Regions from separate parts of the Brevibacillus nitrificans genome, predicted to be linked through region 3. Evidence: predicted binding sites of a transcription regulator. Region 3 holds the regulator's gene; each other region holds the start of a gene.
What was found. The regulator LexA, encoded in region 3, represses DNA repair genes until DNA is damaged. The targets are predictions, from matches to a motif close to CGAACATATGTTCG.

Region 1 (10,126 bases), on a different contig from region 3:
CCAACAGCAGGCAAGTAGGGCTCAACTGGAAGAAGAGGCCCAGCGTCTTCGCAAGGAAAGCGAATCGAGCGAAAGACAGATGGCCTTAGTTCTAGCGAAGATCAGCCACCCACTCGATGTGACGTATGTGTTCCCAGTAGATGGAGATGCACAGCTGGAACGTCTAGTCAACAAAGTGGTGGATTTGAAAAAAGCAACAAATGCTCAACGAAGTAATGCAGAGGAACTTTACAATCGACTTGCAAGGCAAACGGAGCGTCTTGCCGCGATGAACGAGCATTTTCAGAAAGAGTATCAGGATGAGCAGCTGGATTCTTTCGTGGGTGATTTAACAGAAGCCCTGCAAATGCTAGAACAGGAAGAAACAGAAATCGAGGGGAGAAGGAGTTTCCTTCAGGAACAGGAGGGTACAAGGCGTAAAACGATCAAGGAGCTAGATGATGTCATTCGCGAGCTGGAAATCAAGAACGGGACCTACGGATTTGCCGAATCTAACGTAGCTGATGTTGCAGTGCGGGAAGATGAAATTTTGACATTTCCGTATCAGCGGACCGATACCGTGAGAAAGCGGCTGCACTCACTTGCCCAAAAACAAGACATGGAAGTCAAGGAACTCAAGAAAGTAACGGCAGAACAGGAACGTTTCAAGCGTTTTTGCGAGGATAACATCCGTAATATCAAATTGCGGGACACTGCAAAAGCCGGGATCCAAAACAAGCAGAACTATTCCGAAGTGCGGGAATGGGCAGACAGCTTGAGCAAGACGATTGCGAACAGCATTCGGGTGCTTGAGGACAACTTGCAAGGGCGGGATAAGGAGCTGCAGGATTTCATCACTATCGTGCATACACATTTGCAGCGAATAGCCGCAGAGCTGAAGACCATCCCAAAAAAGACGAGCGTCAAGGTGGAGGGTGGACGGCGTGAGGTCTATCACTTCCACGTGCCGGAGTGGAAGGAGGAAATGGGCAAACAACTGTTGCGGCAGCAAGTTGACTGGATGTTGAGCCGTCTGGACGGAGATGAATTCAAGGACCCGGAAGGAAAAGAAGATCTAGGGAAAATGAAGAAATTTATTTACACACAGCTCCAGTCCAAATCGCTCTTGGGAATCGTCATGGGGAATGACAGCATCCGGGTAAAGTGTCGTAAAGTAAGTAAAGACGGGCAAGTCAGTGGAGCGCTGTCCTCCTGGGAGGAATCTAACAAGTGGTCTGGCGGGGAAAAGTGGAGCAAGAACATGACCCTCTTCCTGGGCATTCTCAACTACTTGGCGGAGAAGCGGCAGCCGATCGCGCAAAGCGGCAAGCGGTATCGGACAGTCATCGTCGACAATCCGTTCGGGAAGGCTTCCAGTGAGCACGTTTTGGACCCTGTCTTTTTCATTGCGGACGAGCTGGGCTTCCAGATCATTGCGCTGACCGCACATGCAGAAGGGAAGTTTATTCGGGATTACTTCCCCGTCGTCTACAGCTGTCGATTGCGCGAATCCGCCAGCGGCGATGCCTTGATCTTGACCAAGGAGCGTGAGATTAAGCAAGCATATTTCCGTGATCATGCTCCGAACTCGTTGCTGCGGCTGAGTGAACATGAGCAGTTGAGTCTGTTTTCGTAAAGAAGGGGCACGAAGCAACTCAAAGGTTGAAACAGATTACAACAGACCGAAGAGAATGAACAAATCATCTCTTCGGTCTAGCTATTTTTATGAAGCATATCCATATACGTCGTCAACAACAGCACAATCGAAACAATACTCGGCTGGATTCACGGAGGAGAATTCGCCATCCCGGAAATCCAGCGTCCGTTTGTATGGGCTGCCTCAAAAGTACGCGATCTGATGGACTCCCTGTACCAGGGCTTTCCCTGCGGCTACATCATTACGTGGCGCAATCCAGATACGAAGCTCAAGGATGGCACGCAAGCGATAGGAAAGAAAATCCTGAACGACGGCCAACAGCGAATCACGGCCATGACCGCTGCGTTATTGGAAAAGAAGTCGTCGGGGCTGATTACAAAAAGAAGCGCATCCGCATCGCATTCAATCCACTGGAAGAGCGATTTGAGGTGGCCAACCCGGCCCTCGAGAAGGATGCGGCGTGAATTCCGGATATTTCGGCATTCTTCCAAAAACAATTCAATTTATTCGAGTTTGTGCATCAATATTGTACGAAATGAGGGCGCGGATACGAGCCGGATCGGGAATACCGTGAACCATTTAATCCATATTCGCTTCAGCAGCCTGGGTATGATCGAGCTATCCCATGACCTGGACATCGAAACGGTTACCGAGATTTTCATCCGAATTAATTCCCAAAGGGTCGTACTTAGCCAGGCGGACTTCGCCATGTCCAAGATTGCCGTCAATGAAGAGTACAATGGCGTCCACATTCGGAAAATGATCGATTATTTTTGTCATTTGGCTATTAACCCGGCGGATTACCATGCGATCAAGGAGAACGACACTTCCTTTTCCGGCACCCCTTATTCTCAAAAGATCATGTGGGTGAATGACCACACGGATTCCCTGTATGTCCCCACTTACTCCGATCTGCTGCGGGTTGCGTTTACCTTCAAGTTTTTGCGGGGGAAGCTGGCGAATTTGTCAGCTTGTTGTCCGGTCGGGAGTTTGAAACGAGGGAGTACAAGGAAGAAATAGCGGAGGGCTCTTTCCAAAAACTAGAGGCCGGCGTGCTGGCTTTTGTGAATGAAACCAACTTCAAGCGTTATCTGATGATCGTCAAATCGACGGGGATGATCCATGACAGCTTGATTCGCTCCCAGAATGTGCTGAACTTTGGGTACATTCTGTACTTGCTCTTAAGTGACCAGGGAGTTAGAACAGGCAAAGATCGACATTCACCACAATGTCAACAGAAAACAACCAAGTACGGGGAGATTCAGGACACAAAGGAAGTGCTGGACAATCTGGAAGCGAGCTGCATTCCATCTGGCATCTTTACAATGAATGCGGATCACTTTGAAGATTTCTTGCAGGAGCGCAGCAAACTCATGGCAAACAAAATACGCAACTACTATTTCTCCTTGTAGCTCTCTTTTCCATTCTGTCATGAAAGAGGAGATGACAACTCATGCCCCTACCAACCCTAGAACACCTGCTAGAAAAAGAACTGCTCTGGGAACGCCAGGAGGATGCCAGCGATCTCGTCCGTTGGTGGATGGACGGTATTCAGCTTTACAAGAACCTGCTTCGCCTTGACGACCAGAACGAACGCTACCGAGTGCAGCTGGCTAATCTTCTGCTAAAAGCAGGCGGCGATCTCAAAATGAGGCAGCACAACTTCCGGGAAGCAACAAGGTTGTTCCGCCAGCTGGTGAGGCAGATCCCGGATCATGCTTTGGCATATTACCGCCTCGGTTTTTTGGCTTTGTACGAACAAGACTGGAGACGCTCCATTACTTATTTCAGCAGCGCCTTAACGGCAAAGCCAGCAAATCGGGCCCACCAGCTAAGTGAGGAGCAAAGGGCGAAAGCGTACGGCTATCAGGCCAAAGGGTACCAAAAAATCAGTCTTGCCCTTTTCGAAAAAGCAAAGCAGGTCGGGAATGAGACAAGAGATCCAGCAACAGCGGATGCGATCGATTCCTTTCTGCTCCAAACCGAGCGAGAGCTGTTTTCCTACGAGGAAGTTAAGCCCTATATCATGGTGTCGCGAAACCAAGTCCTGCATTTGAACAAGGACGAGGTGATCGAGAAGCAGGCTGAACGGGGGCCATCCGATATCCGTTTGGACCTTCTGGGAGAGAAGTTTTTGCTTGTGCTCCCGTCTGACGAGCGAATCGAGCTGACCGAACAGCTGGCCAGATTGCTGCGGTACTTGATGGAGCAGGGCAAGCCGGTCACGAGTCAAATGATTCGCGAAGCGGTGTTCCCGGACTCCAAAAGCGAATCGATTGTGAGAAGAACCATTTCGCGGCTTCGCGAAACCATTCGTTATTCTTGCAGGATGGACGATCTCATCCATACCACCCCGACCGGCTATTCATTCCACTGGCCGGCAGATTTTCAGATTTTTTACCGCAACGACGATTTGTTCCTGACCGACATATTGGATAACTGAAGACACGACAGCCACGGGCAGACAACCCGTGGTTTTTCTTTTGCCCAAAAACGCTGTCAAGCCCTCCCCGTTACACGATGTAACAGCGTAAATCGTACAATCACTCATGTAAAGAACAGACGAGAGAGGATGATCAATGATGACAAGGCAAGTAACGTGGGAGCGTGCATTGGTACGGACGGGATTTCATTTTGAAAAGGAAGGAGACTCCTTGCTATTTCAGTATGAAAATCATCAAAATCTGCAGCTGCTGGAAAGAATGCTGAAAGACCTCGGAGCTGCCGATGGCTGGCAAATGATGCGTTTCGTGCCGCGTGTACCGGAAGTAGATGAGGAAGCCTTTTTGCAAGCTTTTCACGCGAACAGACGAAGCCGCGAAGACTTCCCGGGCGAGGTGGATGCCATCCTGTTGCATTCGCTTGATCCGCACATCGCGGGTATTGTGCGCTGGTGCACTGCCATTGGACTCCCTACAGCCATGAGCTGCGACGGTCACGGGAGACGGCATGCATCCTTGTATTTCCGTAAAGGAGACTCGCCGTATCCGGTCATGCTAGATGCCTGCCTTGGGCTCTTGTCCAGCGGCAAATGGCAATTTACATTTCTGTACCAGAGCGCAGCCGGGCACATCCTGATGAAGCCGTCTCAACAGGAGATGAGAGAGCGCCAAAGGGAGAGAAGAGAGCAGGGAAGTGTACCTGGGAGAGAACGGGCATACGAGCAAGCATGGCTGCTGGATGTGGCGGAAGCCCTGCACGATCATCAAGACCTCCTTGGTGATGTGGTCCGCGCCATGAAAAAAGCGATGTCAAACCAATCCCGATAGAGGAGTGATCCGAAATGAAAAAAATTGAGAGCGAATTGTGCGAATTGCTGCAGATCATCGGACCGAGCGGAGAAGAAGAGGAAGTGATCCGCTACATCCAGCCGAGAATGGAAAAAGTTCTGGAGCATGTGCATCTGGACGTTTACGGCAACCTTTTGGGCGAGACCGTTTGCGGTTCGGGAGCAGGACCGACTGTTTTACTGTGCGCCCATATGGATACGGTGGATTGGATCGTTCCCGGACGAGAGGTGATTAGAGAAGGCGATGTTTTCACCTCATCTGCGGGAGTCCTTGGGGCAGATGACCGAGCAGGAATGGCCATCGTGATGGCCGTTGTCCGGAATGTTAGATCGACTGAATTCTCAGGACGGTTGAAAGTTGCTTTTACACGCGAAGAAGAGGTAGGAAGATACGGCTCGAAGGCGATGGACAGGGAGTGGCTGAACGATGTCGACCTGGCTATTGTGGTTGACCGCCGAGGGAACCGGGATATCGTGACATCCCGCGGCCAGATCCAGCCCTTTTGTGATCCAGCTGTGGGAGCTTTTTTCGAGCACGCAGGTGCCGCAGCAGGCATGCCTGACTGGAGGATGGTGCCAGGGGGGATCAGCGATGCGTGTACGTTCGCTTCCTATGGAATCAACAGCGTCAATCTGTCGGCGGGGTATCTCGATGAGCACACGGAGCAGGAGAGAGAGGATCTGCGCTGGGTGAGGGAAACTACCAATCTGATTTTGACTGCCTTAGGCATGTTGGAGCAACAAGTAGAACGTTTGTTTCCTGACAGGTTGTGTCAGTTTGGAAGGTAAAGTAGAGCTGTACAGATAAAAAACAGCATGTGGATGAAAAACGATCGTAGGAGGAGAAAACAAATGGACTGGATGAACACGTTTGTCTTTGTATGCTTAATCGCTGTCATGGGACTCTCATGCTTTACTGCTTACATTAACTTTCAAACAATGAGGTTGATGAAAGAGACAAGAGACATACAGGAAGAAAAACGCTCTCGAAAAGGAGGGGAGGAGTGACTATTCTGCGTTACTCCAAGAGATGGTTTCTGTTGAGAGAAGCAGCAGCGCCTTGTCTAAACGTATGGTCTCTAACAAATTAAGGGGGTGAATCGATGGAATCTATCTTCCTTTTTAATTTTACTCTGGGGGCTCCGATCAATGCGATGGTTTATATAAGCCGATGGATGAACCTAGCGAAAGAGAAGATTTCTAGAACCGAAAAAGGATGGTTGATAGACCCTGGAGTTTTACGGGATACGACGATGTTGGTCAGCTTGAAGGAAGAATTGCGACACAACTTTCCTATCAAGTGAACTTATCACTTTTCCAGACGATGAAATGGTGGTAGAAAGAATTGCGGGAAGAGATGAACATCTCCATCGCTCCATATGAGTCGTTTGGAGTTAACGACCATTTCTATGGGTCTACTCACATTCGTTTATTCGCTCACATGGCAAAGTTTATTTGTGGTGAAATATTGCTGGTCGACCACGATGAGTACCGATGGGTCGAGCGTGGCCAGCTGCAAGAATTTCTGTTTGCTCCTGCCGATATAAAGTTTGTGGAGATGCTACAAAAGGAAGTATAAGTATCTGGCGTAAAAACAGTAAATTAAATTGTTTTAAAAATTGGTTGCTGACTGATCATACGTGCCTAAAAAGTCCTCGGAGATTGGGAGATAGTATCAAGCGGAATTGTGCACGAAATCCCTTGGTATGACATTTTTCCAATAGGATAATCCCCCTATGATAGACAGGGTACGTTGCTTACTTTTTTCTGTCTACCAGGAGGGGATCATAGCTGGCCTACAAAGCTAGATATTCCAACTGTCTGGCCCCTCTCTTCACGCTTTCGCTGTATATCAGGCTGTCGTAGCGGGAAAAGAAAGCTGCTTTGGGCCGTACCTCCTCCTTTGCGACCATATAAGAGACAAGCTGTTCCCGCAATAGGCGAGGGGCAGCTTTTTTCTTTCGCACGGAAAGGGTCTGGACGAGTTCACGGTGCAGGCGGCCACGGGCGATTCGGCGGAGAACTTGCTCCCAGCGGCGCTTAGCGAATCCATGTGTGACTCCAAACTCTACGGACAACAGGTCGATAAGCTCTTTTTCGTGATCAGGCAGCTCCAGCTCTTGCAGCAGGAAAAACGGGACGGCGGCGTAAAACTGAAAGGCCTGGGCATCCCGCTCCTGCCATTTCCGAAATTCATCCGGGAGCAGGAGCTGGTTGCCCAGGTGGCGTAGCGGATGGCACAGCTCATGGCAGAACACTTCCCACTGGCGCTTGGGGCAGTGCAGCGAATTGATGAAGATATGCGCGTAGTCCGCATCAAAGATGACTTCGTCGGCCACTCCCGGTGCGAAAGTCACGCCGATACGGAGGCGGGCGGAGACGTTTTCAATGGTGAGGTCTGACGGGCTAGTGATGCCGATCTGTTTGTAGAGGCCCTCGACCCATTCTTCCAGATAGGTTCTTTCGTAGAGATGGAGCATACCCGATTTCACCCGCTCAGGAGAAGAGACGCTCGCATCGCGCACTCTCTCGTCATTATTGTTAGAGAAAGTATAGCATAGGTTTTGTTGGGAACGTATGTTCTTTTTTGCTCCTGCACTCGCGATATCCGTCAGGTATTGTTTTTCTTCTCCTGCTCCAAGATCCGCGCTTTGTGCCTTCTGAATTCTTCCAGCTTCCATTTGACGGTTCCCGGCAGCTCGTTAACCAAAAAGCGCTTTTCATCCTCGGACAAGGCATCGAAGTCATGGAAGGCACGGCTTATACTGACAGCCAAATCCAGCAAGTCGTCTTTTTGGGCAGAAGGGGTGGGGTCACTGGTTATCCCGTGCAAGTAATCGGTAGAGATGGCAAAGAGGTCAGCGATTTTGTGGACAGTTTCCATGGGAGGCTGCTTGGTTCCATTCTCGTAGGAGGTATACGTAGGGCGGGCGACTCCCAGCATGCCGGCGACGTACCCTTGTGTCCATTTGGGATCCTCGTGCTTCTTTTTCTCGCGTTCCTGTTTCAGTCGTTTGGCAAACTCTTTCATATCAAACTCTTTCATAAAAACCCACCGATCGGTTAAGGAATACTTCAATTATAATGTTACTCCCAGAAACAACAAACTATCGTTCCTATTAGTGTTAAAATGGTATTAACATGTTACCCAAAGGAACATATAATAAGACTAGAAGAGCAGCGAACATAGTTCTAGTTCTTGAGGAGGTGATGCCCATGCGCGAATGGCTGAAGTCCCGGCGCGAGCAGAAAGGGTTGACGCAGGAGCAAGCCGCGGAACTGTGCGGGATATCGAGAAGCTATTACACCCATATCGAGAACCAGGTAAAGACGCCGACTGTCAAGGTAGCCAAAAAAATCGCCGAGGCCCTCGAATTTGACTGGCTTCATTTTTTTAGGGAGGATGGTTCCTCAAAGGAGCACCCAACATGAGCAGCTGCCGCAGACAAGGGAGAAGCCGGTTTTGCTTGCGTACCACAAAATACATAGCGGTAGTTGGGAGTGAAAGAACAGATGTCAAAATCCGTAGACTGGAATCGCCGGGTGCTGGAAGCCTTGGAGCAGACCTTTCCGTATGACGCGCGGCTGATGACCTTTTTTGTGCAGGAAGGAGAGAGGCAAAATCAGCTGTACGCAGAGAGATTGGCCGAATTCCGAAAAAAAGTGGAAGCAGAAAGACACGAAAGAGAACGGATCATTCCTTTGTCAAAGGGCCTGTTTTATAGGTGATTTTTTGAAATTCTTTTAGCACAAACAATTGACCGCCTACTAGTAAGTAGGTTCATTACAAGAATAGAACGATGGGCGTAAGGAAACTGTATGCACCTTCGCAGATGGCATTGGTTCGACTATGCCTGATCGGGATCATGTCTATTTGTTAACATGTCTCCGATCTATCTGCTTCCATCCCCCGCAAGAGGATTTTGAATGATGAGAAAATAATCTGTTATAAAACAGGTTGTTGTTGTATGATGAACACATTGTTATACAACAGATAAAAACTCTCATATACGTGTATCTAGGGGTGGAAAAAGTGGCAACGGAACCAATGATGATGCTGGATGAAAGAGCGAATCTCAAAAACTATGAGGAAGCGCTGCAAACGATGGATTGGCAGAATGTCGAGCGGCAATTTACCTGGTCGAAAACGGGCAATGTGAACATTGTGTATGAAGCGATCGACCGTCACGTCGTTGAAGGCAGGGGCGATCGAGTCGCGCTGCATTACACGGATGGTAGCAGGGAAGAGAGCTACACTTTTACGGAAATGATGCAGCTGAGCTCGCGTTTTGCAAACGGTTTGCGCTCGCTGGGTGTGCAAAAAGGAGACCGTGTCTTTCTTTTTATGCCGCGAAGTCCAGAGCTCTATATCGCCCTGATCGGTATTTTGCGCATGGGGGCCATCGCGGGTCCGTTATTTGAAGCGTTCATGGAAGAAGCGGTGAAGGACCGTCTGGAAGACAGCGGTGCCACAGTCGTTGTCACAACGGCTGCTCTGGTCTCGCGTATTCGCTCGCGGGAGCTGCCGCAATTGCAGCATGTGATTCTCGCGGATGCGGTGGAAAAAAACGAGGCGAATCAAATCCTCTACCGAGAGCTGATGACGACAAGCGATGCCTACACCATCGAATGGGTGGACCGCGAAGACGGGATGATTCTGAACTACACATCGGGCTCTACGGGAAAACCAAAAGGCGTTCTCCACGTGCATGACGCGATGATCCATCAAAAGCTGGCAGGTCAGTGGGTGTATGACTTGCAAGAAGGGGACATTTACTGGTGCACGGCTGATCCGGGGTGGATAACGGGAACATCCGGCGGCGTGCTTTCTCCGTGGTTGAATGGAGTCACCGTCGTAGTCCGTGGAGGTCGTTTTGATGCGAACGAATGGTACGCGACACTGGAAAAGTACGGGGTTACAGTCTGGTTCAGCGCCCCAACGGCATTTCGCTTGCTGATGGCCAAGGGCGAGCGGCAGCCTTTACAAACGTACAACCTTTCCAAGCTGCGTCATGTGTTGTCCGCTGGAGAACCGCTGAACCCGGAGGTAATCCGCTGGGGGATGGAGACGCTGCAGGTGCGTATCCACGACAACTGGTGGATGACCGAAACCGGCTCCTCCATTTGCGCCAACTTCCGCTGCAACCCGCTGCGTCCAGGCTCGATGGGAAAGCCGTTGCCTGGCATTACGCTGGCGATCG
Region 2 (10,126 bases), 270 kb from region 3:
TCCGACCGCGCTGCCAAGCGTGGAGAGCTGGCTCCCGTATATCCGCTTGGCGGGGATGTCACGCATAACCTGCTGCGGAAAACGATCCAGCAGGCTTTGCGAGAGTACGGTCAGGAGATACCGGAAATTCTGCCGCCCTACATCGTCGAGCGCTATCGGCTGATGCCGCGGGTCGATGCCATTCATTCGATTCACTTTCCTGCCGATGCCGAAAATGGACGCCAAGCACGGCGGCGAATCATGTTCGAGGAGCTTTTTTTATTTCAGTTAAAAATCCAGGCGCTGCGCCGGGTGAATCGCCAGCAAACCGAAGGCATGGCGCTCACGATTCCGATGGAGGAGGTTCGGCAGTTCATTTCTTCTCTGCCCTTCCCGCTGACAGATGCGCAAAAACGGGTCGTCAAAGAAATTTTGGATGACATGCGCTCTCCTCATGCGATGAATCGTTTGCTGCAAGGGGACGTAGGTTCCGGAAAGACGGTCGTAGCTGCCATCGCGCTGATCGCGGCTGTCAAGGCAGGTTTCCAGGGGGCGCTGATGGTGCCGACGGAAATTTTGGCGGAGCAGCACGTTCAGTCCCTCACGGCTTTACTTTCGCCATACGGGATCGAGGTGGCTCTGCTCTCCGGTTCGCTGACTGCCAAGCGCAGACGTGAAGTCATCGGCTCTCTGCAGATGGGTCTCATCGATGTCATCGTGGGTACACACGCCTTGATTCAGGAGGATGTGTTTTTTTCACGACTGGGCTTGGTCATTACGGATGAGCAGCATCGCTTTGGGGTTGAGCAGCGGCGAATCTTGCGCAACAAGGGCCTGACTCCCGATGTCCTGTTCATGACGGCGACACCGATTCCACGGACGCTGGCGATCACCGCATTTGGCGATATGGATGTCTCTACGATCGACCAGATGCCTGCTGGCCGCAAGCCGATTGAGACGACGTGGAAAAAGCACGATCAGTTCCCCGCCGTTCTGGAGCAAATGCGTGACGAGCTGCGCAAAGGAAGACAAGCCTACGTCATTTGTCCGTTGATCGAAGAGTCGGAAAAGCTGGACGTGCAAAATGCGATTGATGTTCACGCGCAGCTGACGCATGTGTTTCCTGAGTTTGGCGTAGGCTTGATGCACGGGCGCTTGCCTGCCAAGGAAAAGGATGCGGTGATGCAGGCTTTTCTCGCTGGAGAGCATGCGGTGCTCGTCTCCACAACGGTCGTTGAGGTAGGGGTAAATGTGCCGAATGCTACCTACATGATCATTTACGATGCCGAGCGCTTTGGTCTCGCACAGCTGCACCAGCTGCGGGGGCGTGTCGGCCGTGGCTCGGAGCAGTCCTACTGCGTGCTGATTGCTGATCCCAAGTCGGAGATCGGAAAAGAGCGGATGCGCGTCATGTGTGAGACAACAGACGGGTTTGAGCTGTCGCAGCGAGACTTGGAGCTGCGCGGGCCGGGTGATTTTTTCGGGACCAAGCAGAGCGGCGTTCCTGAGTTTAAAGTGGCGGATCTCTTGAGTGATTACAAAGCACTGGAGGTCGCCAGACAGGAAACCGCCAGACTGGTAGCGGAGAGGTCGTTTTGGCATGACGCCCAGTACCATTGGCTGCGGGAGTACTTAAAGCGCGAGGGTGTACTGGACGGAATCGTGTTCGACTAAAGGCAAAAGCAAGTATTGGTGGAGAGTCTTCTCTGTGAGAACAGGGGAGGCTCTTTTTGGTATGCGAACAGCGGGGGAGAACGGACAAAATTTACTTTGATCGTTTGAAACGATTCCAGCCTTCGCAGCGTCAATATCCATATTAAGGAAAACGATACGAATCCATAGAGGGGCGGTTCTTTCATGCGTTTGCTTCGCTTCATACCTTGGGGATGGTTGTTTTTGGCCGTTGTTTTGTCTGCTGCTGCATGCAGCCCTGGACCTGTGAGCACGGGACCCGGAGGAATCGAATCACCCTCGGTGCCACATGAGCCGCCGCCAGCAAATGCCGTACCTCCTCCTTCCCAGCCTGCTGCTCCTGCCGAGTGGCTCCCAGAGGAAATCGATTTCAACTACGATGAGCTGAAAGAGGATGTGCGTATACAGCTGGACGAGGAGCCGCAGCTTCATTCTCCTATCCGTACGGTTGTCGGGAATACACCGCAGTCGTACAGCTTCTTTTTCCGTGAACCGATGGATCGCGCCAGTGTAGAAGCCGCTGTTCGCCAGCACGCCAAAGACACCTCCCAGATTCACTATGTGGAGCCGTCACTTGCGTTTCACTGGGTTCATGACCGGCAGCTGCGCTTGCTGGTGACTTTGGACCGGCAGCCAGATTTGAATCAAGCCAGCCCTGAGTACTGGCTGAATGCAGCAGGTGCCAAAACGCAAAAAGGAAGAGTGGTTGCAGGCAATCTCGATTTTCGAGCGGTAGCTGTCGTCCCAAGTCAGATTTGGCAGGTCTCGCTGGATGGGGAGCAGCTAAAAAAGGTCTCTGGCTTTCCTGCTCCTTATATGGTTTCGACCATCTTAGACAACGAACGGCGATATGTACTAATGTACCGCTACAAGCAATACTGCGAGTGCGACGCGCATCATATTCCTTTGTATGCGATCTATGACCTGGACAAAAAATCACTGACCCGCTACCCCTTTGAGCTGACCGTGAACTATCGAGGGGAAGGGACCTTTGTGGCAGATCGGCGCGGATTTTTCTTCGCCCAGCCGCAAAAGGGTGTGTCCGTACCAGAAAGCGAGTGGGCGGTTCCTATCAAAGTAAATGGATTCGTGCATGGAGCGAGCTTCAGCCATAATCGTCAGTATGTTTTATTGGCGACAGGCCCCGCGCAGCAAAAACAGGATCTGGATCTCGTGCTGGTCAACCTAGAAACGGGTGCGCAGACGCGTCTGCCCGGTGCTGTGAAAGGCACGATTCCGACGAGCGAGGCGGACGGCATGACGCTGCCAGTCACGTTTATGGACGATGGAAGGTATGCGACTTTTATCATACGAAAGAGCGCAGACAGCCTGCGTGAAATCCGGCAGCGCTATGACTGGAAAACCGAGAAGGTCATCCCTTGGAATCCTCCTGTTGCCGAGGACTCGTGGGCGGGCTACGATCAGTCGGATGACGGAAAATACCAGATGTACTTTAATGGCGGACTGTACCAAGGGAAGGAGAAAGTAGGGGAATTGGATCGTTCGGGGGTCTGGGTGCCCGGCACGCATCTTTTGGCGTATGTAAATTGGCAGGAGGGGAAAGCGGGCGGCCCAGCAACTCAATCGCTGCATATCTTTGATGCGGACCTGCGGCAGGAGCGCGTCATTTTGGAAGGGCTGTCTATTGGGTTTGGTGTGATAGGGGCAAGTCAGGACGGGAAGTGGCTGCTCGTGCATAGCGAGCGGGATCTGGCCAATTAGCGGTCCGCTGCTTTGAGGTATTTGCGCAGCCTTTGCTTTTTCTGCGATGGCGATGCGTATTTCGTGCAATCGAATCATGAGGTTGGGCCAACCCGGCGGGGATGACGGATCCGGCAGGTTGGTCTGTTTCTGTTTTTCCGCGATCAAATGCGCAAGATCTGGATGGGGCCATTTAGCATTTGCAGACCATCAGCACGTTGCGATCCGGGTCGCGAAAGGTAAACCAGTGCCCGTTTTCGATGCCGCTTACCAGTTCTACGTCAAGCTCCTGCATATGTTGGTAAGCCGCTTCGATATCCTGAGTGTTGAAGTGAAACAGAGGAGCATTGCTAGGCGTTTTTTTCGGGAAAATCTTGCTGTCTAAAATCAGGGTGACGCCCTTTTGCAGTGGGATGCAGTACAGATGCCCGAACAAGATGTCCTGATCGGCGTCAATTCCGAGAATGCGGCAATACCAGTCGCGAGCTTCCTCTATGTGCTGCACCGGAACAAATACTGCGCCAACTTCAGAAAGCAGGGGAGAAGCTTTCATGGAGAACTCCTTCTTTCGTAGAGAATCGCTGCGCTATTTGCATACAGGAACAGGATTCGCCCAGGTGCCACTTTTCCCCTCTGTGTCCAGAAAAAATTACCAGAAAATTTCTTGTGGCGAAGAGGTATAAAAGCGAACGTTTGTTTGCTATACTAAGAACGAGGGAGTAACGAACATTTGTTCTTATTTAAGGAGATGGCGATATGGCCAATGCGAACAAACGCATCGTTTTTTTGGTCGATATGCAGAGCTTTTATGCCAGCATCGAGAAGGCGGCCAATCCGCAGCTGCGAAACCAGCCGATCGTAGTCGCGGGAGATCCGGAGCGGCGAAGCGGGGTGGTTCTGGCAGCATGCCCGATTGCCAAATCGTACGGCGTCGTCACGGCAGAAGCTTTGTGGCAGGCGCAGCAAAAGTGCCGCAGCCTCGTCGTTGTTCGCCCGCGGATGGAAATGTACATCCGCATCTCGATGCAGATTACCCAGATTTTCGAGTCCTTTACAGATAAGGTAGAGCCGTATTCCATTGACGAACAATTTCTCGATGTGACCGGGAGCGTGCACTTGTTTGGCGATGCGCTGCAGATGGCTGCGCAAATCCGGCAGCGTGTGTGGATGGAGACCGGGATTAACTGCCGTGTGGGAATCAGTGAGAATAAAGTGCTGGCGAAAATGGCTTGTGACAACTTCGCCAAGAAGCAGGAGAAGGGTGTTTTTTGGCTCAAGCGCGAGGAGCTGGCAGACACGCTTTGGAAGCTGCCGATTGAAAAGCTGTTCGGCGTAGGCTCGCGGATGAAGCGGCATTTTCATCGGATGGGGGTTTACCAGATCGGGCAGCTGGCGGACATGGCTCCGAACGTGCTCATGCGTCGTTTCGGGGTGAATGGCGAGGTGCTGTGGCGAACCGCCAGAGGTCTGGATGACTCGCCTGTCTCCCTGAATACGTACGATACGCAAAAAGGGATCGGCCATCATATGACGCTGCCACGGGACTATCATACGGGAGCGGAGATCAAGGTCGTGCTGCTGGAGCTGTGCGAGGAGGTGTGCCGACGGGCGCGGAGCAAAGAGCTGATGGGGTCTGTGCTGTCTGTCGGCTGCCGCGGCGCCGATCTCGATGCGCTGAACGGGTTTGGCAGGCAGATGAAGCTGGAGGAGCAGACCAACGACGTGATGACGCTGTATGAGGCGGCATGCTGTCTCTTTGACCGGCATTGGCAAAAGACTCCCGTGCGCAGCATCGGTGTGACGCTGAGCAAGCTGGTGCCAGACAACGTTCTACAGCTCAATCTGTTTACGGATAATCACAAGCGCCGTTCGCTCGCCCATGCGATGGATGACATTCGCACCCGCTACGGTCAGGATGCGATCCTGCGGGCGGTGTCTATCTTGGGGGCTGGCCAGGCCAAAGAGCGTGCCCGCAAGATCGGGGGGCACTACAAGTGACCGAGCAGCAGGCGGGAGTACCAGAGGGTGAGCAGGAGATGATGCGCTTGTACATTCTGTTTGGCATCCTGTTTCGTGTTGTCATGGTAGATTTGGGGAAGGTCCGGGTCGTGCCGCTGAAGCTGTCCTACCAGGCTGTGTATGACTGGCTGTTTCCAGAGATTTCCCGCTGGGCCGAGCGGCAGCATCATCAGCTGCGCCGTCTGCTGCGGCAGCAAGGCTGTGTGGTGGTCAGCTACCAAAGACAGGGGCATGTCTACGTGGTGCACTACCGGCAGCGCGGATATTTGCGGGAGGCGATCTATTCGATCGAAATCCTGCGGGCGGAATGTCAGGAGCTCGTCGGCCAATGGATTGCCCACTATCAACGAGGAGAGAAGACGCCATGAGGGAGACGCGTGTATCCAAAAAAGAGAATCTGTTTGCATCCAGCCGGTTCGTGCTGCCTGAGCATCGGGGGTGGTATGCGCGAATCAAAGAAGAGGAGCGCCGCTACGTGCCGCCGCAGCTGGATCAGGAACAGCTGGGGGAGCTGAGCGAGCTGGTATGGCAGGCTTTTCAGATGGGAAGTCCGCTTACGGTGACCTACTATGACGGGCAGCAGCCTCGCCGCTTGTCGGCTCACGTCGCACACATTGATCAGGAAAAACGGCGCATCAAGCTGCGGGCAGAAAGCGACATTCACTGGATTCCGTTTGCCCGGCTGCTCCAGGTAGAGCTGGCTGCCAGTTTTTGAGCAGAATCATTCAAGAAATTGACAAACTTAGGCCATTTGCAAAAACGCAAGCGGCAAAAAAACGAGTCTGAATGATCTAATGGCGTGCGCAGTGGCGAGGCGCGATTCCTGAAACGAAAAGCGGTCGAAAACAACCGTTTTTCGCGATTTTTTGGCCACTTTGGATTTTGCCAGAACAGGAGGTTTCCCTGTATTGTAAGGATATCTTGTAAAGCAGATATCTGAGGGATCGAACAAAGGGGACTGGAAATGTTAGCACAGGAAATGGGTGTCATGTTCACCAAGCATGCGGATCAGATTACTTCCAAGCGTTGGGGTGAATTTATTCAACAGCTGGAGGAAAAAGGCCTGTACGTGCTCATCGAGACAGATACGATCGGAAGAGTGATGAGTCCATTAGGCGGTTTGATGCCAATGCCTTGTAAAAGTGAGACGCTCCATATTGTGACCGCCGCTGAGCTGGAACAACGGGGGTTGCCGCTTGGTCACCACATTGTTACCAAGAGCAGAGAAAAAGCAGCGACCCAGCAATAACGAAAAAAAGAGAAGCAGAGCAGCCTTTCCTGTCGGGAACGATCCCGAACGGAAAGGTTTTTTTGTTAAGGTGTCGCCAAAAGGCTTGGCGGATCTAATAGGAAGTCACAGTCACCCGTGCACGGGGAGGGACCGTCATCTGCCTACGTGCATACGGTGGTAACAAGAGGGAAAGAGCGACAGGAGGAGAGCCTGCTATGGAATACGGCAGTACGCTGAGAAGATTGCAGGAAATCCAGTTTGCGCTTGTGGAGCTGCAGCTGTATTTGGATATGAACCCGGATGATCAGCGTGCCGTCAAGCAGTACAAAGAACTAACCGTGCAGCTTGTGCAGCTGAAGCAAGCGTATGAAAAGGAGCGAGGGCCGGTGATGCAGTACGGTCATTCCTCGACGCCGGATCGCTGGACGTGGCACAAGACTCCGTGGCCTTGGGAAATTGAGTATTGAGGAAAGGTGACCAGTGGTATGTGGATCTATGAAAAGACATTGGAAATTCCAGTACGAGTAAGCAAGCCGGATCTGCAGATGGCCAAATTCCTCTTGACACAGTACGGCGGGCCTGACGGAGAGCTGTCTTCCGCATTGCGTTATTTGAACCAGCGCTATACGATGCCGAATAAGCGCATCAAGGCGTTGTTGACCGATATTGGAACGGAAGAGCTCGGGCATATGGAAGTGATCGCTACCCTTGTTTACAAGCTGGTGAAGGACGCGACTCCGATGCAGATGAGAGAAGCAGGCTTGGGCGCCCACTACGCCGATCACGACAAGGCCCTTTTCTATGCGGATGCGAATGGTGTGCCATGGACAGCTGCTTACATCCAGACCAAAGGAGACCCGATCGCGGACCTAGCGGATAATATCGCAGCCGAGGAGAAGGCACGGGCGACCTATCAGTGGCTGATCAATCTCACCGACGATCCAGACGTGAGTCAGGTGTTGAAATATTTGCGCGGAAGAGAAATTGTGCATTCCCAACGATTTCGCGAGGCGCTGTTTATGCTAGAGGAAGAAAATCGTGCGAGCAAAGCACAGAAAGAGGATGACGACTTGTGAACCGATGGCCGCATACCTACTATGACCCACGGTACGGCTATCCGTGGGTCTATCCCATGCCTTTTCATCCGCGACAGCTTCAAAAGGACTCAAAAGTACGAGGGCTGCGCCCAACCAACCAGAGCACAGCAAATCTGCACCCGATTGCCCCTATCCACCCTTTCCCGCCCGATCCCTATATCAATCAGTTCAGGCCATCCGAAGCGCTGCAGACGGGAACGCTATTCATGTGGCTTCATGCATCAGAGAAGAACGAGCAAGAAAGCAGCGAAAAGGAAGACAGGGAAACAGAAGATCTCGAAACGAGTGCGGCCGAGGAAAGCTCTCCTAAGGGGGACGCAGAGTGAACAAACACAGAGTAGAGAGAAGCAATGCGTCCAAGCGCGTTGCTTCTTTTTTAGGGAGAGGAGGGTTCGAGCATTGAAAAGAGGATTGTCAGCACTTGCGTTGTCTTTCAGCCTATTATTGTGACGGGCTTTGTCTGTTTCACATTTACAATACGAAGGAAGATACGTTACACTCAAATGGAATTGATGAATCACTCAATACACACGCAGAAAAGGAGTGAGGGTCATGGCCAAAAATGAGGCGACCTCAGTCAACCGCAGGACGGAGATCATTTCGGCGGCGATCGAAGTGTTTGCAGAAAACGGGTATTACCGAGCAACAACCGCTCACGTCGCGGAGCGCGCCAGCATTTCCCAGCCGTATGTTTTTCGTTTCTTTAAAACCAAGGAGGCTCTGCTGCTGAGCGCACTGGAAGTATCGTGGACGAGAATCACGGAAGCCTTCCGCCAGGTCGTGGCCGTCTCCTCATCCGAGCAGCTGGAATCCGATTTGATCCGGGCCTACGAGAAAATTTTAGAGCAGCATAAAAATGAGACGCTGCTTCAAATGCAGGCACAAACCATTCAGGAGGAGGCCATCCAGGAAGCGATGCGCAACGGATTTCGCGAGGTACGACGTATTGTTCTGGAAGCATTTGAAAAAGCGGGGATGACCGATGCCAAAGAGCGGACGACGCTCTTTTTGGCGAGAGGAATGCTATGCAATATCGGGCTGGCATTGAATATGCCGGAAATCATGGAGGTGTAAGGTGGCGAACCAAGCCATGCAAAAAAAGTTATTGACTAATCACTAACTATAGATTGTGCTCGGATTTAGTTAGTGATTAATCAATTACAAAAAGAAAAATGGAGATGATGACCATGAAACGGGCAATGGTAGTAGGGGCAACAGGGGGGACGGGAGCAGCCATCACGGAGGAGCTCATTCGGCAAGGCATCGAGACGATTGCATTTGGACGTTCCGGGCAAAAGCTGGAGCTGCTTGCAAAGAATCTGGGAAATCCAGCACAACAACGATTCGAGCATTGCAGGAGAAAGCGACCCGTATATAGTTTGGCTAGTAATTGATCAATAACGGAGTGATCGGAATAAAAGTATGGTAAGGTTTTTTGGAAAAACCATGGCTCTGAGTAAGAACCATTCGAGAGAACCAGGAGGACCGCCAATGATTATCAGAGGGTTTCGCGAGACAGACGATTATCCTTTCCTTTGCCGCTATCAACTGCCACCAGAACAGGCGATCTATACCTCCACTCCGATCGAGGTCATCCAAGCCTTCCGCGCCGATCCAAGTCAAAAGCCTTATGTGATCTATGCAAGTGATCATTTGGTCGGATGCTTTGTGCTGAATGGAAGTAGGTCCGCGAATATCTACACCGACGAGTGGAGCTCCCTACTATTCAAGTCATTCTCGATCGATGCTCGCCATCAAAAAAGAGGGTATGCTTACGAAGCATTGCGGGCTCTACCGGAGATTGCGAAGCAGGAGTACCCTGGAAAAACGGAAATCCTTTTAACCGTCCACCACACCAACACACCTGCGATCAGCTTGTACCAAAAAGCTGGCTTTGAAGACAAAGGCTACAGGTACGCGGGGACGCATGGGGAAGAGCTTATCTTCCATCTGCGTGTAAAGGAAGAGGAGAAAATCAAAAGCCGGTAGCCTGATTCATACGAGGCTAGCCGGCTTTTTTTCATCTGGTTACGAAGCACTATCTTTCAGTTGTGGCGAACGGAAATGCAAGTAGACTCCAGCCGCCAAGGAAAGAAGAATCACAGAAACAGACGTCCACTGGGCGGCTGTCCAATGAAACAGGTAGCGAGGCGAGTCCCCGCGCAAGAGCTCTAGCAGGAAGCGCCCGAGGTTGTACAAAATGTTGTAGGCGAGAAAGAGATAGCCGCGCTTGAGCTGCTTGCGCATGAGGATCAGCAGCAGGGCAAAAATGATGATGTCCATCTGGCCTTCCCATACTTCCGCGGGCCATAAGGGCTGATCGCCAAAGGTTGCCCGAGCATTTGTCCCTTCTGGATAGAGAATGCCAAAATTGCCGCCAGTGGGGTCTCCAAAGGCATCACCGTTC
Region 3 (10,126 bases):
GAGTAGAGAAGTTTGTAGAAAAATGCAAGAGCAGTGTATTTGAATACGAAAGGCAATGGCGTGAACTGACAGAGGGGATTGCGTACTGGACGGATATGGATGACCCCTACATTACGCTGACCAATTCCTATATCGAGAGTGTTTGGCATATCCTGTCCGAGATCCACAAAAAGGATTTGCTGTATAAAGGACATCGCGTGAGCCCCTATTGCCCGGATTGTCAGACGACGCTAAGCTCGCATGAAGTAGCACAAGGCTATGAAGACGTGAAAGATCTGAGTGCGACAGTGAAGTTCCGCAGTAAAAAGAATAGCGACATCTTTCTTGCGTGGACGACGACACCTTGGACACTCCCCGCAAATGTGGCGTTGGCGATCAACAAAGATCTCGACTATGTACGTGTACAGAAAAATGACGAAGTGTACGTGGTAGCCAAAAATCTGGTGGAGTCTGTTCTAAAGGATGATTTCGTCATCTTGTCTACGCATAAAGGTGCAGAATTCATGGGGACTCCGTACGAACCGCCGTTTGCCTATATCCATGTGGATAAAGGCCATATCGTAGTGGCTGCAGACTACGTCAGCGATAAAAGCGGTACGGGTATTGTCCATACGGCCCCAGCTCATGGGGAAGACGATTACCGGATCACACGCCAGCATGACCTGGATTTTGTCAATGTAGTTAACCTGGCAGGCCGTTATACCGATCAAGTCACTGATTTTGCAGGACGCTTTGTCAAAGAGTGTGACGTAGACATCGTGAAAGACTTGGCTCATCGTGGCTTGTTATTTTCAAAGGAGCGCTATGAGCACAGTTACCCGTTTTGCTGGCGCTGCAAATCTCCGCTGCTTTATTACGCGATGGAGAGCTGGTTCATTAAGACGACGGCGATCAAAGAACAGCTGATCGAAAACAATCGAAAAATAGAGTGGTATCCGGGGCATTTACGGGACGGTCGATTCGGTAAATTTCTCGAGGAACTGGTAGACTGGAACATCAGTCGCAACCGCTATTGGGGAACCCCACTCAACATCTGGCTCTGTCAGGATTGCGGATGTGAGTATGCACCCGGAAGTATAGACGAACTGCGCCAGAGGGCCATCGAACCGGTCGATGAGAGCATAGAGCTGCATAAGCCTTTTGTGGATGAGGTAAAGCTGCGCTGTTCCTGCGGTGGTGCGATGGAAAGAACGCCAGAGGTCATTGATGTGTGGTTCGACAGTGGGTCGATGCCATTTGCTCAGCATCATCATCCGTTTGGCAATGAAAAGGATTTTCAGGAGCAGTATCCGGCTGACATGATTTCGGAAGGGATTGACCAGACGAGGGGATGGTTTTTCAGTCTGCTGGCGGTATCCACCCTCTACAATGGCAAGGCACCGTACAAAGCCGTCATTTCAACCGGTCATGTACTGGATGAAAACGGTCAGAAGATGTCCAAAAGCAAAGGGAATGGGATCGATCCGTGGGAAGTAATCGATGAGTTCGGTGCGGATGCGTTTCGCTGGGCACTCTTGTCAGACAGCGCGCCTTGGAGCAGCAAGCGGTTTTCCAAACGCATCGTAGCGGAGGCGAAGTCAAAGGTCATCGATACGATCCAGAACATCCACGCCTTTTATGCCATGTACGCCTTGCTGGATCAATATACTCCCGCGCCTGATCCGCAGGCAGTCACCAACGAATTGGACCACTGGGTGCTATCCCGATTGAATTCTACCTTGCTGCAGGTGGAGAAAGGTCTTGAGACGTACGATTTTATGAACCCGGCAAAAGAGATAGAAGCGTTTGTGGATGACCTGAGCAACTGGTACATCAGACGTTCCCGTGATCGTTTCTGGGGCACCGAGATGACGGAAGACAAACGATCTGCCTACCAAACCCTGCATCAAGTTCTTGTGACCCTAGCTCAGATGATTGCTCCGTACACGCCCCTGATTGCAGATGATATCTATGGCAACCTGGCAGGAGAGCAGAGCGTCCATTTGTCCGACTATCCAAAGGCGAACACGTCTGCCATCGATCCGAACCTGGAGCAGGAGATGGAAATGGCACGGCAGGTTGTCGAGCTTGCGCGAAACATCCGAAATGAAACGGGGATCAAGACGCGCCAGCCATTGGCAGAGCTTTTGCTGACCACGGAACGGGTGTTTCCGCTCGATCGCTTTGCTCCCATCATCAAAGAGGAAGTCAATGTGAAAGAGGTAAGATTGGTAACAAGCGAGGCAGGCTTTGTTTCCTATCACTTCAAGCTGAATCTAAAACAGGCAGGGAAAAAATACGGAAAGCTCGTAGCGCCGATCCAGGAATTATTGAAAGGACTGACAGATACAGAGGCTGCGCAGGTAATGGAAGAAGGAGGCGTGAACCTGACTGTAGAGGGGGAACAGGTTCGAATTCCTGTGGATGAATTGATGGTCGAAAAGCAAGGGAAGCAAGGATTTGCATCGGCTTCGGGCTATCAGCTGCAAGTCGCTTTCAATACGAAGCTTACGGAGGAGCTAAAACAAGAGGGGCTCGTCCGGGAAGTGATTCGTGTGATCCAGGATTATCGCAAGAAGCTCGACTTACCGATCGAAAAAAGGGTGTCCCTTACACTGGATGCAGATGAGCAAGTGAGAGAAGCGATCGAGCGATTCAAGCAGGTGCTTTGGAAAAGTGTATTGCTTGCTGAATTACGCTATGGGAATGAGCAGGATATGGTAGCATTCTCGTTAGGGGATTCGAGCGTACGTCTGCGTATCGAGTAGTCGAGGAAGCTATATCGAATCAAAAGCGACAAGCCGAGCTCACGCTTCTAGCGGATGAGATTGGCTTGTCGCTTTCCTGCTGCCCAGCATGCGGAACAGTTCTTCTTGAGAGTAAGTCTCTAATTCGAAGAGGGCTTGATAAGGATCAGCACCCGCGATCGCGAAGTAAAGGGCAAAGGCAGGCTCTGTCTTGATGCCTTGCTGCTTGAGCTTGCGAATCTCTTGATAAGCGTTTGGACCGCCCATTTCCAGGAGTCTCGCTTCAATAACCATGTGGCGATACGCATTTTGCTGTTCAACAGGAACAGATTGCGCAAAGATCTCAAAGAGAAAGCCTTCTGCAGAAAAACGGATAACGCTGGTAGGGACTTTGTTTACCAGGAGGCGAGTCTCGTGATATCCATCCCATTCCCCATAGAATGCACGGACACTGGCATCAAACTGCTCGAGATCGTCGCTCGTACAAATAATATCGAGGTCGCTCTCCGCAATGTCGATGTCCAAGGGAATGGTGCCGGCAAGAACGGGATCGTAGGCTTTCAGGTTCTCCATGACACGTGTTGAAGTGAGCGCATCCCAAGCAGCGCGTTGTTTGGATGTGCCTGTTTGTAAATAAGAAAGGTCACGCCAATTTTTCATGAATTGCCTCCATTTTGTATCCATCTGCACATTTTGGGTAACGATCGTAGGGAAGGGCAGTTCTTTCATTGTAGTAGGGAGCGAAACAGAGTGCAACGGAAATGAAAATCACACGTATACCTTACAGAGAGGAGTGGGAGCTGTGGATATACTGTTATGGATTGTCGTAGTAGCCTTGTTTGTACTAAGCATTGCGGGGATCTTTCTGCCGGTTTTGCCTGATACGATTCTGCTGTGGGTAGGCTTTCTGCTCTATCACTTTTTCATTGCAGATCCAGGAGCAGGACTGCCTTCATCCTTCTGGTGGGGGATGGTTGCCCTCAGCGTGCTTTTATACGGAGCGGATCTTTTAACCAACATGTACTTCGTGAAAAAATACGGGGGCTCCAAGTGGTCATCCGTAGCTGCTGTCGTGGGGATTCTAGCGGGGATCTTCCTGTTCCCTCCGTTCGGAATGATCATCTTGCCATTCGTTTTCGTCGTTCTCGTGGAGCTGTTTATTCAAAACCAAACACTGGAGAGAGCGGTTAAAGCGGGCTTTGGTTCGTTGATTGGTTTTTTGGGAAGTGCAGTCGTGAAAGTCGTTTTGCAAGTGGCGATGATCATCTGGTTTTTCATCGCGAGATAACAAAAGAAAAAAGACAGCCTCGGCTGTCTTTTTTCTTTTCTTGCGTATTAATGAATCAAGCGATAGACGCCGATGACTTTTCCCAAAATAGAGACAGCATCCAAAATGATTGGCTCCATCGTCGCGTTCTCCGGCTGGAGGCGGAAGTGATTCTTTTCTTTGAAGAAGCGTTTGACAGTAGCCTCATCTTCTTCTGTCATGGCGACAACGATATCTCCGTTGTTGGCGACATGCTGTTGACGAACGATGACGTAATCGCCGTCGAGGATCCCTGCATCGATCATACTGTTTCCGGAAACGCGCAGCATGTACACCTTGTCCGATGTAACGATATTCTCTGGCAGTGGGAAGTACTCTTCTACGTCTTCAATTGCCGTAATGGGCTGCCCGGCTGTTACTTTCCCGATAACAGGGACACGAACAACGGAATCTTCAAAATCATCTTGAAAGCGATCTTCCTCAGACAGAAGCTCAATCGCGCGAGGCTTGGTAGGGTCGCGGCGGATGAGGCCTTTCTTTTCTAGGCGAGCTAAGTGTCCGTGGACCGTAGAGCTGGAGGCAAGACCAACGGCTTCACCGATTTCACGCACGGAAGGGGGATATCCTTTATCGCGCACTTCTTTGCGGATGAAATCGATGATGGCTTGCTGTCGATTGGATAGTTTTGACATAGAAGACACCTCTATTTTCTCGAACATATTTTCCTATATTATACCATGGGATCTTGCGTTCGACAAACATAAGTTCGATTTTTTATTGACATGAACGTATGTTCCCATGTATGATGATAACAAGAAAACAGAACGTACGTTTGTAGGAGGGAATAATGATGTCTGTTATGACTGTACATAATCGATTTGCGAAAAAGGAAACGCGCCGAGCAAGGGTGGGTATTACCCGCGGACAGGCTATTATGTTTGTAGTGAGCTTCTCTCTCTTTTTTTACTTGCTGACCGAACTAGTGTTTGCTTCTGATGCGAATGCAGTCCTCCCTGTAAAGGAAGTAACCGTCCGTGAGGGAGACAGCCTGTGGAAGCTTGCGATTCGTTATCAGGAAGAGGCGCAGATGGAAGTAAATGAGCTGATTCTTGCGATCCAAGAGGTAAATGAGCTGGAGAGTGTCATCATTTATCCTGGACAGACCTTGAAGATCCCCGTTTCATCCGAGCAAGGATTGTGAAAGCTTGCCTGATCTGCTTGCGTAGTGTCCTCGTTATGGTATAATGGAGCGGCATTACTTACAGGTGGGGAGGAACCAGTAGTGGTATCTGACGCAGAAATCAAACGCATCAACGAATTGGTGAAAAAGTCCAAGGAAGTTGGGCTAACCGATGAGGAAAAACTCGAACAAAAAGCTCTTCGTCAAAAATACATCGATGCCGTAAAAATGTCGCTGCGTGCGAATTTGGACTCGATCCGTTATGTGGAAGACCTTGAAGAAAATGGACGAAAACAGTAAGATAACATGTATTGATAGCACAGACATCCTCGCTTGAAGCTGGGGTGTCTTTTTATTCCGAATTGAGGTAAAGGAGAGCGGAAAAATGACGTGGCTGGCAGTAGCGATTGGAGGAGCTGTTGGTTCAGTTATGCGTTATGGACTATCGCTATTGGCGAATCTACCAGGATGGCCACTGGGGACATGGCTTGCGAACATACTCGGATCTTGCCTGATCGGAATCCTCTCTGTTTGGGGGAAAGAAAAAGGAGGCCTTTCTCCGGAGCTCTATTTGTTGTTCACAACAGGTGTGATGGGCGGATTTACGACCTTTTCTACTTTTTCTCTGGAAGTGGTTACTTTCTGGGGAGAGGGACAAGTGATTCGTGGAATCCTTTATGTATTGCTAAGTGTTGGAGTCGGATTATTATCCTGTTTAGCAGGGATTTGGCTAGCTCGACAGTGGACGTAACGCTATTGGATGAGTCGAATGAGAGGGGGGATGGGTATGAGTACCCAGCACCGGGAATATGAACAGGAACAAAAGAAGTTGGATGATACCATCGCGATAATTGACAGTGAAATCACACAATTACGCGAGGACATTCGCGAAGCTACGGATGATTATGTCAAACAGGTCGTCAATTCAAAGAAAGCCAAAGAATTGCGCTACCTGGAAGACCATGGACGTGATAAGCCTTATTTCGGGCGTGTTGATTTCATGAAGGATGAAGTATACGAGCTGGACCAGGTCTATATCGGCAAACGGGGGATCGTCCGCGGTGACACCTTTGATTCTGTCGTCGTGGACTGGAGGGCACCGATTGCGAGTCTTTATTATTCCGGTGAGAGCAAGGAAGCCTTTTACCGGATGGGTCGAGAGATTGTGCGTGGAGAAGTCACTTTGAAACGCAATTTTGCGATGGAAGACGGCAAAATTACCGGTATCTACGATGGGGCGGTCAAAGAAACCATTCATCGGGAAATGGGAGACCCGGATGACTTCCTGCAAGAGGGATTCATCGATGAGTTTTTGGCGGCCAACCTCAATCAGGCAAACGACAGTCGTCTGAAAGATATTGTCGCGACCATTCAATCAGAACAAAATGACATTATCCGGGCAGAAAAGGAACGGCCAATTGTCGTGCAAGGGGTAGCTGGTAGCGGAAAGACAACGATTGCTTTACATAGACTTTCTTATCTCATTTACAATTATCAGGACACGATGCTTTCGAAAAAATTCATGGTGTTCGCTCCGAACCGGATGTTCCTAACCTATATATCCGACGTCCTCCCAGAGCTCGGAGTCGATGATGTCCAGCAATCAACATTCGTTGACTGGGCGGCACGGCTTGTCAAACCGCTGCTCCCGAAAGGCTGGAGAATTACTAGCCCGGATAAACCGCTACAGCTGTTCTTTGAAGATGGTCAGGATGAGCGTGAGCAGGAGCTTGCCCGAAATCGTCTACGCTTTAAAGGCTCGCTTGCATGTAGGGATGCGCTAGAACAATACATTCGCTTCGTGATTGAAACGAGGATTCCCTTTAAGAAGCTAAGCTTCCAGTATAACAAGACCAAACAGGTTTTTACGATTAGCGGGGAGTTCATCCGCCAAAGCTTTCTCGAGCAATTTGCCAATCTGCCGTATCAACGCCGGCTCGATGCATTGCGCAAGCATCTGAAGCAGGAGATGAACAAGCAGATGTTCGCCCACCTCCGCGAGCTGAAAATAGATCTAGATAAACAAGGTCTTGCGAAGTTCGAAAAAATGCTGGAGCAGATTTTGGAAACGTACATGACTTCTTTTCCGCAGCTCGATGTCTTCGCGTCGTACAAGGAGATGGTTACGGATGAAAGTCTCCTCCGGAAGCTGGTAACGGCTGAGGTAGACGATCAGGTGTTGCTGGATGTCTGCCAATCCTCTCGCAATCTGTTCGCGGATGAACGGCTCGAGGCGGAGGATATTGCTCCGTTACTGTATTTGCAGCACATTGTTGAGGGAATGAACAAGGCTGAGCATTTCGATCACACCGTTATCGACGAAGCACAGGATCTGAGTGCGTTGGAGATTGCCGTTGTGTCTTTGGCTACCAAAAATCAATCTCTCACGATCGTGGGGGATATCGCCCAAGGGATCCACTCCTATCGCGGTATTCATGCGTGGGAGGAGCTTACCCAAGGAATTTTTCAAAAGCTTCGCCCTTCCTACTACACGCTGTCGCAAAGCTATCGCTCCACGATCGAGATCATGAAGTGCGCAAACGAGGTGCTGCGCCAAATCGAGCTGCCGGAGACTGTACTCGCAAAACCGGTACTACGGCATGGAGACAAACCGATAATGGCAAGTCCAGCCACGAGAGAAAAGCTGTGGGAGGATGTTGCCAAACGAGTAGAGGAATACCGCGCTCAAGGCTTTCAAACCATTGCCATCGTGACGAAAACGATCGGAGCAAGCAAAAAAGCGCAGAAAGGCTTGCAAGGCAAAATCGAGGATATGACGCTGCTGAGCAGTAAAGATAATCAGTTTCCCGGTGGTGTCACTGTCATGCCGGCTTATTTGACAAAGGGATTGCAGTTTGATGTGGTTATCCTGTTGGATGTGGATCAATATACGAACTCGGAATGGGATGCCAAGCTGTTGTACGTAGCGATGACCCGCCCTGTTCACCGACTGGTTATGACCCACGTCGAGGGCAGTGTGCCACCGCTTTTGTGTGACATGCCCGCAGCGTTATACGATCGGGCAGAATAAGTGCAAATAAAAAATCCCCCTGCAATGTCTGTAGGGGGATTGCTGTTTTGAAGTCGTGCCGATTAATGATCGCCCGTGTTTCCTTTCGAAGGGTTCGTGATCACAAAGCCTTCTTGTGGCAGGTACAGGTAGTCCAGAATGATTCCGTCCAAGAGGGGCTCGTCTTTTTTCACAATGACATCGATTTCTTTGTCCGTTTCGATTACTTCGTCTTCTTCCGTCGGCTTGTCCAGCGCGAGACCGTAGTGCGCATGGTCACCATGTGCGTGTGTGATATAGACGCGAAGCTTCAGATCCTTGTCTTCCTCTTGGTCGATGATGGTTTTTAATTGTTTCGCTGCATTGCGCGTAATTTTCACTTTCATCGGGCAGGACTCCTAACCTTTTATGTATGTTTCCATTCCATATTAGCAAAGAGGGAATTCCCTATGCAATGTTGAAAGTTCAGTGAACAAGGAATGCAAAAGGGGAGAGAAACCATGAAAAAGATTGATTTGCGAAGTGACACTGTAACGAAACCGACCGAAGCCATGATTCGAGCGATGGCGGAAGCAGAAGTGGGAGACGATGTATACCGGGAAGATCCCACCGTCAATCGCCTGGAGGAAATCGCAGCGGAGCGTTTGGGGAAAGAAGCAGCGCTGTTTGTCACGAGCGGCACCCAAGGCAACCAGGTAGCTGTTTTGACACACTGCGTAAATGGAGACGAAGTGATCGTCGAAGCCGAATCTCATATTTTTTATTACGAAGGCGGCGCGATGTCCGCACTAGCGGGTGTCCAGACCCGGACAGTATCAGGCGTGCGCGGTGCCCTGCGAGGCGAGGACGTCGAGAAAGCGATTCGTTCGACTACCAATATTCATTTTCCACGGACAAAGCTGATCTGTCTGGAGAATACCCATAATCGCGCGGGCGGAGCAGTTGTGACCCCCGAACAAATGAAGAGCGTGTACGACGTGGCACAAAAACATGGCATTCCGGTGCATTTGGACGGGGCACGCCTGTTCAATGCGGCAGTTGCACTCGGTGTAGACGTTCAGGAATTTAGCCGGTATACCGACACGGTACAAATTTGCCTGTCAAAGGGGCTTAGTGCGCCAGTGGGTTCCATCATTGCCGGGGATCGGGCCTTTATCGAAGAAGCGAGATGGTGGAGAAAGAAATTGGGCGGGGGGCTGCGCCAAGTCGGTTATTTGGCTGCACCTGGTATCCTCGCTTTAACGGAAATGACGGATCGTTTAGTCGAAGACCACGACCGCGCCAAACAGCTCGCGGAAGGATTCAGAAATCTTTCTTTGGAAGTCGCTCCCGTCGATACGAACATCGTCCTAGTCAAAACCGACTCGATCCGCGTCCCTGCTGTTGAGTTCCTCAGGCTACTCAGCGATAGAGGGGTGTACGCCGTTGACTTTGATGAATACATGATCCGGTTTACGACGCATCGCCATATCACGGAGAATGACATCCAGTATGTGTTAGAAGTCGTGGAATCTTTGATCGCTGGTGTATCTACAGCGCAATAGCAAAAGCGGGGCAGCTCCGATCTGACCATTTGGTGAGGTTGGGGCTGTTTTGTTGTGTAAATCCGCTTAACCAAAGCAATACTATAGCTATCCAACATAGGGGAAAAGAGGGATGGACATGATATCGGCCAAAGATCGAGGACGAATTCAGGCGCAGATGCAGCGCGACGAAAGCAAGATCGTCAATATCGTATTAAGTGATGCCCAGCAGGTGGCGGGAGAAATCGAAAAAGCCACCCACGAGGGCATTTTCATGGTGGATGGCCGTTATTACGGTTATGACAGTATAAAAGAAATCAACGGGCTGTAAAGAAGCAGCCATACTACAGTTTGGGGGCAGGGAAGAAGTGGCGAAGGCTGTCCGGTAGCTCCTTTTGCCACAGCCCCCAGACGTGATTA

Region 1: the regulator LexA is predicted to act here: its motif matches at 7,496-7,509, upstream of EDM59_RS20480 (ImmA/IrrE family metallo-endopeptidase).
Region 2: the regulator LexA is predicted to act here: its motif matches at 4,059-4,072, upstream of dinB (DNA polymerase IV).

What each region holds. Positions count from the first base shown of each region.
Region 1 is NZ_RHHU01000012.1:117,938-128,063, forward strand. Features, by position in the region: gene EDM59_RS20440 (coiled-coil domain-containing protein) at 1-1,615, shown strand, start outside; gene EDM59_RS20445 (DUF262 domain-containing protein) at 1,793-2,656, shown strand; gene EDM59_RS20450 (hypothetical protein) at 2,689-3,048, shown strand; gene EDM59_RS20455 (winged helix-turn-helix domain-containing protein) at 3,090-4,079, shown strand; gene EDM59_RS20460 (hypothetical protein) at 4,216-4,905, shown strand; gene EDM59_RS20465 (M20/M25/M40 family metallo-hydrolase) at 4,920-5,714, shown strand; gene EDM59_RS20475 (NUDIX hydrolase) at 6,271-6,504, shown strand; gene EDM59_RS20480 (ImmA/IrrE family metallo-endopeptidase) at 6,722-7,405, opposite strand; gene EDM59_RS20485 (helix-turn-helix domain-containing protein) at 7,537-7,956, opposite strand; gene EDM59_RS20490 (helix-turn-helix transcriptional regulator) at 8,142-8,357, shown strand; gene EDM59_RS20495 (hypothetical protein) at 8,439-8,654, shown strand; gene acsA (acetate--CoA ligase) at 8,974-10,126, shown strand, end outside.
Region 2 is NZ_RHHU01000003.1:63,679-73,804, forward strand. Features, by position in the region: gene recG (ATP-dependent DNA helicase RecG) at 1-1,653, shown strand, start outside; gene EDM59_RS02220 (hypothetical protein) at 1,837-3,393, shown strand; gene EDM59_RS02225 (VOC family protein) at 3,566-3,925, opposite strand; gene dinB (DNA polymerase IV) at 4,129-5,370, shown strand; gene EDM59_RS02235 (YhjD family protein) at 5,367-5,759, shown strand; gene EDM59_RS02240 (YolD-like family protein) at 5,756-6,106, shown strand; gene EDM59_RS02245 (hypothetical protein) at 6,356-6,640, shown strand; gene EDM59_RS02250 (spore coat protein CotJB) at 6,838-7,089, shown strand; gene EDM59_RS02255 (manganese catalase family protein) at 7,108-7,698, shown strand; gene EDM59_RS02260 (hypothetical protein) at 7,695-8,045, shown strand; gene EDM59_RS02265 (TetR/AcrR family transcriptional regulator) at 8,272-8,793, shown strand; partial or broken gene EDM59_RS02270 (SDR family NAD(P)-dependent oxidoreductase) at 8,907-9,050, shown strand; gene EDM59_RS02275 (GNAT family N-acetyltransferase) at 9,211-9,708, shown strand; gene lgt (prolipoprotein diacylglyceryl transferase) at 9,748-10,126, opposite strand, start outside.
Region 3 is NZ_RHHU01000003.1:337,384-347,509, forward strand. Features, by position in the region: gene ileS (isoleucine--tRNA ligase) at 1-2,747, shown strand, start outside; gene EDM59_RS03555 (DUF4269 domain-containing protein) at 2,787-3,386, opposite strand; gene EDM59_RS03560 (DUF456 domain-containing protein) at 3,529-4,014, shown strand; gene lexA (transcriptional repressor LexA) at 4,062-4,685, opposite strand; gene yneA (cell division suppressor protein YneA) at 4,844-5,194, shown strand; gene EDM59_RS03575 (DUF896 domain-containing protein) at 5,276-5,473, shown strand; gene crcB (fluoride efflux transporter CrcB) at 5,559-5,924, shown strand; gene EDM59_RS03585 (HelD family protein) at 5,961-8,204, shown strand; gene EDM59_RS03590 (HesB/IscA family protein) at 8,267-8,569, opposite strand; gene ltaE (low-specificity L-threonine aldolase) at 8,684-9,727, shown strand; gene EDM59_RS03600 (hypothetical protein) at 9,840-10,037, shown strand; gene EDM59_RS03605 (alpha/beta hydrolase) at 10,051-10,126, opposite strand, start outside.